Pararhizobium capsulatum DSM 1112: one gene and its partner. The protein of the gene in region 1 interacts with the protein of each later gene in a pairwise test. Links are inferred from orthologs where the notes say so. Each region holds a gene or a part of one and is shown on either strand. Other genes may lie near its edges.

What was found. The genes of interacting proteins can lie anywhere in the genome.
Region 2: the proteins of uvrB (region 1) and uvrA interact in binary tests that used the Escherichia coli proteins (3 or more experiments, as listed by UniProt). The link is inferred for Pararhizobium capsulatum DSM 1112 from one-to-one orthologs.

The regions. Positions count from the first base shown.
Region 1 is NZ_JAUSVF010000001.1:2,815,998-2,821,429, reverse strand. What follows is about bases 1,824-5,432. They hold uvrB (excinuclease ABC subunit UvrB), read right to left. Parts: upstream 5,090-5,432; coding sequence 2,024-5,089; downstream 1,824-2,023. Other genes in these bases: QO002_RS13705 (DMT family protein), read left to right, coding at 5,370-5,432; QO002_RS13715 (hypothetical protein), read left to right, coding at 1,824-1,932. Also shown: QO002_RS13725 (hypothetical protein), read right to left, coding at 1-296; QO002_RS13720 (DUF3828 domain-containing protein), read right to left, coding at 937-1,398; more of QO002_RS13715, read left to right, coding at 1,684-1,823. UniProt on the Escherichia coli protein: The UvrABC repair system catalyzes the recognition and processing of DNA lesions. A damage recognition complex composed of 2 UvrA and 2 UvrB subunits scans DNA for abnormalities.
Region 2 is NZ_JAUSVF010000001.1:2,564,097-2,569,367, forward strand. The notes cover bases 1-3,434. They hold uvrA (excinuclease ABC subunit UvrA), read left to right. Parts: upstream 1-315; coding sequence 316-3,234; downstream 3,235-3,434. Other genes in these bases: QO002_RS12575 (single-stranded DNA-binding protein), read right to left, coding at 1-53; QO002_RS12585 (DUF72 domain-containing protein), read left to right, coding at 3,304-3,434. Outside these bases: more of QO002_RS12585, read left to right, coding at 3,435-4,110; QO002_RS12590 (NAD(P)H-hydrate dehydratase), read right to left, coding at 4,138-5,271. UniProt on the Escherichia coli protein: The UvrABC repair system catalyzes the recognition and processing of DNA lesions. UvrA is an ATPase and a DNA-binding protein. A damage recognition complex composed of 2 UvrA and 2 UvrB subunits scans DNA for abnormalities.

The sequences.
Region 1 (5,432 bases):
CCCGCCGTTTCCGCTCCATGGCGCGGGAAGCAGCCCGGGCAGAGCCAAAGCGCCCATTGACGGACAAGATCGCGCAGGGTGGCGTAGAGCGCCAACTGTTCCTTGTCGAGCAGATGCAGGCACCAGGGGGCATCCTTTGCGAGAGATATAGAGGCATTTTCGCCTTTGCCGGCATTCGCGGCGGGCGCAGACGAGAAGGGGCAGAGCCAGCATCTCGGCCGTGCGCCGTTGAATGACGCTATCGAGTTGATGTGGAATGCGGCTGAAATCCTCGGCCATGACGGTGTTCCTGACATGCGTTTCCGATCCCGCCGGGTGCGGGGGGTGGCTTGTAATTCGGACGGGGCACTGGAAAGAGCCTCTGATGTGTTTGGTAGTGTGGCTCTCGCCAGCGCCCCGTTCAGCGGTTTATGCCTGCAACCTGGTTCCCTCTGCTTCCCTTCCCTGAAGAAGGGCGTTGTGTGCCGCACAGGCACGCCCGGAGCGAGAACCGGAACCGGCTCGACACCGGCCCCGCCGTCTCCGGAAGGGGAACATTTTCTGCGGACCCCGAAGGGAAGGGTTTGCGTCCATCCCAACCACCCGGCGCCGGTCCCGCCTCGCCCCCACGCCTGGTGGCCTATCCTCTGGCGGAACGAGGCCAGTATGGGGCAGGGGATCTGGGCGGGGATTTTGGGGGATGACTTTTTGATGGGGCTTTGGGGGGCTTCCGTCAAGGACCAGGGAGAATGGCATTCTCCCTCTTCTCCCCAACGGGGAGAAGGTAGCGCGCAGCGCCGGATGGGGGGCGGCTGGCTCAGCAGAATTTGAGGCGAAGCCCCCTCATCTGCCCTTCGGGCATCTTCTCCCCGTTGGGGAGAAGAGGGAAGCTGCGGCGACATTCGCTGCCGGCCGTGTACTTCAAGCTAGCATGACAACCGAGGCCCGTTGCCGCCCTTAGCGTGCCGCTTCAAACAGCGCGACAAGGCTCCACGGATATTCGCCCTGCTGGTTGGCGATATCATCGACCTTCCAGCCGCCATGCTCGTAAACCAGCGTGTAATAAAGCGTCACCGGCTCGAAATTGGTGAAGGTCACTTCGACCTCAGCCGTCCTGTCGATTATAACAGGCTGGCCGACTTCGACATCTGTCGCCTCGCCATCCTGTCCGGCGATGACCGGATCGAAATCGATGGCGCCGACCTCGCCGTCCGGCGTGTTGTTCCAGTCGTTCTCGAATCGCTGGTTCAGGGCATCGGAGAAAAAGTTCGTGTAGGTCGTGGCGGCATTGGGGTCCTCATCCAGATCTTCGCCGCTGTAGAGCGCCTGCAGCAGGGCCTGCGGTGTCTTGTAGGGGCCGGCGGCGAGGCTTGGGGTGGCGATGAGCGAGGTGAGGAGGACGAGGAGGGTGAGGCGCATGGCTGAACTCGGCGGGTTTCGGGTGGGGCGAGCCTAGAGGATGTCTGGTTCAGATTGAACCAGACATCCTCCAGATTCTTTTGTTTCCGTTTGTCTTTTCGGGAAAACCGGTTCCCACTTTTCTCTGACAAACTCTAACCGAGCGGGGCTGGCATGACTATGTGGCGGGTGGCGATCTCGATCGCTCATTTTAGGGCGTATCGACGGCCGAGCGCTTGCCGTTGCAGGAGCCATGCGTCAGTCTTCGTTCGCAAGGTCGTGCGCCATGCTCAACAGGGAATATCCATGCTCGCTGCCCTCATCTTTCTCGCCGCCACCCTTTCCGCAGACGAAATGGCCGGTGTCACCACTCCAACGGAGGAATTGAAGAGGCTGGCAATGGAGGCCGGGGACGAGTGCCGCGGTTACCCCTCCGATGCTCGAACACTCGCCGGTTGCGCGGCACGGGATGTATATCAGGATATTCTGGAGAGCCGCGATATTTGTAACGAAGGGCCGTTTATCGAGGAGGACAATTGGGTGGGGTGTCGGTGAGGGGCTCAGTAACAATCCTCCGAAGGAATATTTGTTTGCCGTCGCCTAATTCCGGCGCCGATTCTTAGTCGGTCGCAGGCTGGCTATTTTCTTACCGCCCCGGCCGCCCCGTTTTCCCCTTTGTCCTCTTCTGCCGCTTGGCATCCCCGGCATCCTCATAACTTCCCGCACCGACCTTGCCGCGCACGAGCGGGCGGGCGTCTTCGGCAGATCCTCGGGGCAGGCCCGAGGACGGGGATGACGGAGAGGAGGAGGGGTCGGCGGGTTCGGGCTGGCCTTCCAGCAAAGGCGAGACGCGTTTGGTGGCTTTGGCGGAGGCCGGCTTTTCGGGCAGATGGCCCTTGACCGGCTTTTCGGTGCGGCCGACGGTCATTTCGTCGAGGTCGTTCTTGCGGAACAGGCCCTTCTTCACGGGTTCGGCAACGTCGCGGCCCATTTCGTCGAGGTGGGGTTTGCGGAACAGCGGGCGGGCGGTGTCGGTGCCTGGGCCCATGTCGTCGAGTGAGGGTTTGGCGAAGTAGGAGGTTGATTCGGAGCGTGGGGAACCACCCCCCTCTGTCGGCTCTGCCGACATCTCCCCCGCAGGGGGGGAGATTGGGGCCGAGGATGCCGTGCCTTTTTTCTTTTTGGACGAGCCTTCCATGGCGCGAGCTTCTTCGCGGGCCATCGGATCGTCCATGACGGCGAGTTCGGCGGCCTTGAGGCGCTTGATTTCGTCGCGGATGCGGGCGGCGGTTTCGAAGTCGAGGTCGGCGGCGGCGTTGCGCATCTGCTTTTCCAGCGCATCGAGATGGGCCTGCATGTTGCCGCCCACCAACTCGTTGACCCCGCCCTTGACGCCCTTGATGCCGATATCGGCGCGGACATGATCCCGCTCGTAGACCGAATCCAGGATGTCGGAAATCTTTGCCTTTACCGATTCCGGGGTGATGCCGTTGGCTTCGTTGTAGGCCACCTGCTTTTCGCGGCGGCGGGAGGTTTCCTCCATGGCGCGCTGCATCGAGCCGGTGATCTGGTCGGCATAGAGGATGACCTTGCCATCGACGTTTCGCGCCGCACGGCCGATGGTCTGTACGAGCGACGTTTCCGAGCGCAAAAAGCCTTCCTTGTCGGCATCGAGGATGGCGACGAAGCCACATTCGGGGATGTCGAGGCCTTCGCGCAAAAGGTTGATGCCGACGAGGACGTCGAAGGCGCCGAGGCGCAAATCGCGGATGATCTCGATGCGCTCCAGCGTGTCGATGTCGGAGTGCATGTAGCGGACGCGGACGCCCTGTTCGTGCAGGTATTCCGTCAGGTCCTCGGCCATGCGCTTGGTGAGCACGGTGACGAGGGTGCGGTAGCCGGCCTGCGCGGTCTCGCGGATTTCGCCGAGCACGTCGTCGACCTGGGATTTTGCCGGGCGGACCTCGACCGGGGGATCGATGAGGCCTGTGGGGCGGATGACCTGTTCGGCAAAGACGCCGCCGGCCTGTTCCATTTCCCACGCCGCCGGGGTCGCCGAGACGGCGATGGTGTCCGGGCGCATGGCGTCCCATTCCTCGAAACGCAGCGGGCGGTTGTCCATGCAGGAGGGCAGGCGGAAGCCGTATTCCGCCAGCGTCGCTTTTCGCCTGAAGTCGCCCCGGTACATGCCGCCGATCTGGCTGACGGAGACGTGGCTTTCGTCGATGAACAAGAGGGCGTTATCGGGGATATATTCGAACAGGGTCGGCGGCGGCTCGCCGGGGCGGCGTCCAGTGAGGTAGCGCGAATAGTTCTCGATGCCGGCGCAGGAGCCGGTGGCCTCCAGCATCTCGATATCGTAGCGGGTGCGCTGCTCCAGCCGCTGGGCTTCCAAGAGGCGGCCGCCCTTTTCGAGCTCGGCGAGGCGCAGTTTCAGCTCTTCCTTGATCGACTTGATGGCGCCGTTCAGGGTTGGGCGGGGGGTGACGTAGTGGGAGTTGGCGTAGATCTTGACCGATTTGAGGTCGCCGGTCTTCTGGCCCGTCAGCGGGTCGAACTCGGTGATGCTGTCGATTTCGTCGCCGAACATGCTGATGCGCCAGGCGGCATCTTCAAGGTGGGCGGGGAAGATTTCGATGGTGTCGCCGCGGACGCGAAAAGAGCCGCGTTGAAAGTCCATGTCGCGGCGCTTGTATTGCTGGGCCACGAGATCGGCGAGCAATTGCCGCTGGTCGAGCCGGTCACCGACTTCCATCTGGAAGGTCATGGCCGTGTAGGTCTCGACCGAGCCGATACCGTAGATGCAGGAGACGGAGGCGACGATGATGACGTCGTCACGCTCCAGCAGCGAGCGGGTGGCGGAGTGGCGCATGCGGTCGATCTGCTCGTTGATCGACGATTCCTTTTCGATGAAGGTATCCGAGCGCGGCACGTAGGCTTCCGGCTGGTAATAGTCGTAGTAGGAGACGAAATATTCCACCGCGTTGTTGGGGAAGAAGTTCTTGAACTCGGAATAGAGCTGCGCGGCCAGCGTCTTGTTGGGCGCGAGGATGACGGCGGGGCGCTGGGTGGCCTCGATCACCTTGGCCATCGTAAAGGTCTTGCCGGAACCGGTGACGCCGAGCAGGACCTGGGAGCGGTCACCGTTGGAGAGGCCTTCGACGAGATCCTTGATGGCGGTGGGCTGGTCGCCGGCGGGCTCGAAGTCGGATTTCATGACGATCGAGAGACCGCCTTCGGATTTGGCCGGCCGGGCAGGGCGGTGCGGCGTCCAGAGCTGGCCGTCCTTGAAGAGGGGATTGCCGCTCTCGATCAGCGCCGACAGCGCCTCGACGGTGGCGGTCACACCGGAACCGGCGTCCAGCTTGTCGGCATCTTCCAGCGAAATATCGAGGCCGGAGACCGGATTGAGGCCTGCGGCGGCGCGGGTCTTCGGATCGGAGGAGGCGCCGATGGAGACGCCGCGTGATGTCTTCTGGGTCGAGGTTTTCTCGGCGTGTTTCCGCGCTTCGTTCTCGACCTTCTTGCGGTGCTTGCCGGCGCGCGAGGCGACGTCATGGCGGGTCTCGATGCCCTCGGCTTCCGCCATGCGCTGCAGCTCTTCGGCCCAATCGGCGACGTTGGAGGAGAGCGGCGCCCCCTTGAATTCGGCCTGTGGGGCTTCTTCGAAACCGGTGGCGGGACGGACGGGTTTTTTCGGCGCTTTTGACATCCGGGGAATATGGAGAGAGTCCGGCCGGAAGAAAAGGGGGAATGAGTACAAAAAGGCAACAGTTCACCCTCCCGCCGTGTTGGCATCGGCTGATGGGGACGAAGGCGTTGGTCGAGGCAGAGATCATGCCGGAGGTGGCCGCGCGCTTGTCGCCCTCCGGCGGCTGCGCTGCTGGGCGGCCTCATGGACGTGTTATGCGTTGCCGAAGGAGGCTTCCGCTTGACATATCGGAGGGTCGATTTAACCCGGCTGGTAATCCATCGCCTTAAAAGGATTCGCCATGCCGTTTTCCATCAATCCTGCCGCCGTCTGGCCGATCGTGCTGCTGCTGCTTTCCAACGTC
Region 2 (5,271 bases), 250 kb from region 1 along the record:
GGATCAGCTCCGAGGTTTCCGATCAGAATAACCTTGTTGACACTGCCAGCCATATCGCTCTTTCCCGTCTCTTGCGCCGCTCCCCGGAGACGGCCCTTCATCGTGGCGCGTATAATAACGCCTGCCGCATGAGGATACGCCCCGCCATTTCGCGTATCCACAATCAATTATGAATTTTTGTTCTTTATTTGTTCTAATTTATGTCTATTATCCTGTCAACTGACTCGCAAAGCATCACTGTTTTTTCGATTGGCGCTCGACATGCGTCGCGCCGATCTTAAATAGGGGCTTTCGAACTCCCAGAAGCTGAGCACCATGAGCGAACTGAAGACCATTTCCATCCGCGGCGCGCGTGAGCACAATCTCAAGGGCATCGACCTCGATCTGCCGCGCAACAAGCTGATCGTCATGACCGGCCTGTCGGGATCGGGAAAATCCTCCCTCGCCTTCGATACGATCTATGCCGAGGGCCAGCGACGGTACGTTGAAAGCCTGTCGGCCTATGCGCGCCAGTTCCTGGAGATGATGCAGAAGCCGGACGTCGACAGGATCGAGGGGTTGTCACCGGCAATCTCGATCGAGCAGAAGACGACGTCGCGCAACCCGCGCTCGACGGTCGGCACGGTCACCGAAATCTACGACTACATGCGTCTGCTCTTTGCTCGTGTCGGTGTACCTTATTCGCCGGCGACGGGGCTTCCGATCGAAAGCCAGACAGTCTCCCAGATGGTCGATCGCGTCATCGATTTCGGCGAAGGGACACGCCTTTATATCCTCGCACCGATCGTGCGGGGGCGTAAGGGCGAATACAAGAAGGAACTTGCCGAGCTGATGAAGAAGGGCTTCCAGCGCGTCAAGATCGATGGACTGTTCTACGAGATTGCTGAAGCTCCCACACTCGACAAAAAGTACAAGCACGATATCGACGTCGTTGTCGATCGCGTTGTCGTGCGCAGCGACCTCACGGCTCGCCTCGCAGACAGCATCGAGACCTGCCTCAAGCTTGCCGATGGTCTGGCGATCGCCGAGTTTGCCGACAAGCCGCTGCCCCCGGAGGAAACCTCGGCCGGTGGTTCCGCCAACAAATCGCTGAATGAGACCCACGAAAGGGTGATGTTCTCGGAGAAATTTGCTTGCCCCGTTTCCGGTTTCACCATTCCGGAAATCGAGCCGCGGCTGTTCTCGTTCAACAATCCCTTTGGTGCCTGCCCGACCTGCGACGGTCTCGGCAGCCAGCAGAAGATTGATCCGGCGCTGATCGTGCCGGAGGTCGATCGCACGCTGAAAAGCGGTGCTATCGCACCGTGGGCGAAATCGACGTCTCCCTATTATAACCAGACGCTGGAAGCTCTGGGCCAGGCCTTCGTCTTCAAGCTGTCGAACAAATGGAGCGACCTCAGCCAGGCCGCGCAGGATGCGATCCTCCAGGGAACCGAGGAAAAGATCACGTTCCACTATGTGGATGGTGCCCGCTCTTATAACACCACGAAAAATTTCGAAGGCATCATCCCGAACCTCGAGCGGCGCTGGAAGGAAACCGACAGCGCCTGGGCGCGCGAGGAGATCGAGCGCTACATGTCGGCAGCCCCCTGCCCGGCCTGCAATGGCTTTCGACTGAAGCCGGAGGCCCTGGCGGTCAAGATCAACACGCTGCATATCGGACAGGTGACCGAGATGTCGATCCGCGTTGCGCGCGATTGGTTCGAGGTGCTTCCGGAGCATATGAACGCCAAGCAGAACGAGATCGCGGTGCGCATTCTCAAGGAAATCCGCGAACGCCTGCGCTTCCTCAACGATGTCGGCCTTGAATATCTGAGTCTGTCGCGCAATTCGGGCACGCTTTCCGGCGGTGAAAGCCAGCGTATCCGGCTTGCCTCGCAGATCGGGTCAGGCCTCACGGGCGTCCTCTACGTGCTCGACGAGCCATCCATCGGCCTGCATCAGCGCGACAATGCCCGCTTGCTCGATACGCTGCGGCATCTACGCGACATCGGCAACACCGTCATCGTCGTCGAGCACGATGAAGATGCCATTTTGACCTCTGATTATGTGGTTGATATCGGCCCGGCCGCCGGCATTCATGGCGGCCAGGTGGTCGCGGAAGGTACGCCTCAGCAGGTCATCGATAACCCGAACTCGCTGACGGGCAAGTATCTTTCAGGCGAGCTTTCGGTCGCTGTTCCGGCTGAGCGCCGCAAGCCGAAGAAGAAAAAGGAAATCACCGTCGTCGGCGCCCGTGCCAACAATCTCAAGAACGTCACCGCATCAATCCCGCTCGGCGTCTTTACCGCGGTAACCGGCGTGTCCGGCGGCGGCAAGTCGACCTTCCTGATCGAGACGCTCTACAAGGCGGCGGCGCGACGGATCATGGGTGCGCGCGAAAATCCGGCGGAGCATGACCGCATTGATGGTTTCGAGCACATAGACAAGGTGATCGACATCGATCAGTCGCCGATCGGGCGCACACCGCGCTCGAATCCCGCGACTTATACCGGCGCCTTCACACCGATCCGTGACTGGTTCGCCGGGCTGCCGGATGCCAAAGCGCGGGGCTACCAGCCGGGCCGCTTCTCCTTCAACGTCAAAGGGGGGCGCTGCGAAGCCTGCCAGGGCGATGGCGTCATCAAGATCGAGATGCACTTCCTGCCGGATGTTTACGTCACCTGCGATGTTTGCCATGGCAAGCGCTACAACCGCGAAACCCTCGACGTCACCTTCAAGGGCAAGTCGATCGCCGATGTGCTTGACATGACCGTCGAGGAAGCTGTCGAGTTCTTCGCGGCCGTACCAGCCGTGCGCGACAAGCTGCAGTCGCTCTTCGATGTGGGGCTCGGTTATATCAAGGTCGGCCAGCAGGCCAACACGCTTTCAGGCGGGGAGGCACAGCGCGTGAAGCTCGCCAAGGAGCTCTCCAAGCGTTCAACCGGCCGCACGCTCTATATCCTCGACGAACCAACGACCGGCCTGCATTTCCATGACGTCGCAAAGCTCCTGGAAATGCTTCACGAGCTGGTCAATCAGGGCAACTCGGTGGTCGTCATCGAGCACAATCTCGAGGTCATAAAGACAGCCGACTGGGTGATCGATTTCGGTCCTGAAGGCGGCGATGGCGGCGGCGAAGTGATTGCGGCCGGCACGCCGGAAGACATCGTCAAAGTCGAACGCTCTTACACCGGGCAGTTTATGAAGGAGCTTCTGGAGCGGCGGCCGGTGCGGAAAGTGGCAGCGGAATGAAACCTGCTGCAACGCTTGTTGGATGGAGACGGCTCATTGGTTGAGCTGGGCGTTTTAAGGGAGTGAACCATGACCAAGGCCGGAACTATTCGTACAGGCATCGGTGGCTGGACGTTCGATCCTTGGGAAGGCACGTTCTATCCTGAAAAACTCTCCAAGAAGCGGCAACTCGAGTATGCGAGCCAGCAGCTGAAGGTCATCGAGGTCAACGGCACCTATTACGGGTCGCAGAAGCCGGAGACCTTCGCCAAATGGGCCTCTGAGGTGCCGGACGGCTTTCTCTTCTCCCTCAAGGCTAGCCGTTTTGCCACCAATAAGAAGGTGCTCGCCGAAGCCGGGGAATCGATCGAGAAGTTCCTGACCCAGGGGCTCACCGAACTGGGGCCGCGTCTCGGGCCGATCCTCTGGCAATTCATGCCTACGAAGAAATTCGATCCCGATGATTTTGGCGCATTTCTCGCTCTGTTGCCGGAAAAGCAGGATGGTCTTGCGCTTCGCCACGTCGTGGAAGTGCGCAACCCGTCGTTCAAGGTGCCGGAGTTTGCCGCGCTCTTGGCCAAGCACAACGTCGCCGTGGTGGCCGCTGACCACGGTGAGTATCCGATGATTGCGGACGTGACAGCCGATTTTGTCTACACGCGCTTGCAGACAGGAAGCGACGCCGTTGCCACCTGCTATGACGAAAAACGGCTAGACCTTTGGGCTGATCGGCTGAAAACCTGGGCCGAGGGCGGCACGGTGGAAGAACTCGAAAAGGCAGATCCGGCACGTCAGCCAGAAAAGAAGCCGCGCGATGTATTCGCCTTCTTCATCACCGAGGGCAAAGTGAACGCGCCGACCGGAGCGAAGGCCCTGCAGGCCCGGGTGGATCAGTAAAAGTGATACAGCGCTAGCTCTCGGCAGCTATCGAGCGAGCGGGACGACAGCTGCGGCCAGGTCCTCTGCCGTCAGCCCCTCTCCAAGTTTCGCGGCTGTGGCGCCATGGCGCCAGACACCGGCGGCAGCAGCCTCGAAGGCCGGCATGCCTTGCGCCAGATGCGCACCGATGATGCCCGCGAGAACATCCCCTGAGCCCGCGGTGGCAAGCCACGGCGGTGCGTTATCATTAACTGCGGCGCGGCCATCGGGGCTGGCAATCACCGTATCGGCCCCTTTGTAGATAAGGACCGCATGGCTGCGCTCTGCTGCGGCTAGCGCCTTGTCGATCTTCGAGAGTTTTTCATCCTCGGCAATATCGGGAAAAAGTCTACGGAACTCACCTTCATGGGGCGTCAGCACGAGGCGGACTTCGCCATCTGCGAAGAGTTCAAACAGTGACTGAGGCTTCTCGCGGAAGGCGGTGATGCCGTCTGCATCGAGCACCAGCCGGCGCTCCCGAAGCATGGCAACATACTGTCTCGCCCGCTCCAGATCCCCGAAAGCCGGCCCGAGCACGAAGGCGTGGATGCGCGCGTCTTCCAGCCAATGCGCAAGGTCCTCCCCGCGATCGATTTCCTTCATCATGACGGCGGTCAGATGGGTGGTATCGACCTCAAGAGCCGCTACGCTCCCCGCGATCGTCACAAGCCCTGCCCCGGACCGCAAGCCTGCTGTGGCCGAAAGGCGGGAGGCGCCGGTCGCAAACGCGCCGCCGGAAAAAACACCGAGATGGCCGCGTGTGTATTTGTGGGATGACGGATTGAGCGCATGATCAAGCTGGGGCCATAGGTGCGGCCCGTTCACCGTGACGGATCCCGCACCAGCTTCCAGGATACGGCGGGGAATGCCGATATCAAAAACCTCGATTTCGCCACACAAGGAGCGTCCGGGCAGAAGCATATGACCTGGTTTGCGGGCCATGAAGGTCACGGTAAGGCTTGCCTTGAAACTCTCTCCCAAAACCTGTCCGGTACGCCCGTCCACGCCGGACGGCAGGTCAACGGCGACTACCGGGAGCCCCTCATTCGCAACGCACCGCATGACATCAGCAACATCGTCCGGAACGGGACGAGCAAGACCGGCTCCAAAGATGCAATCGACGACCACATCTCCATCGTG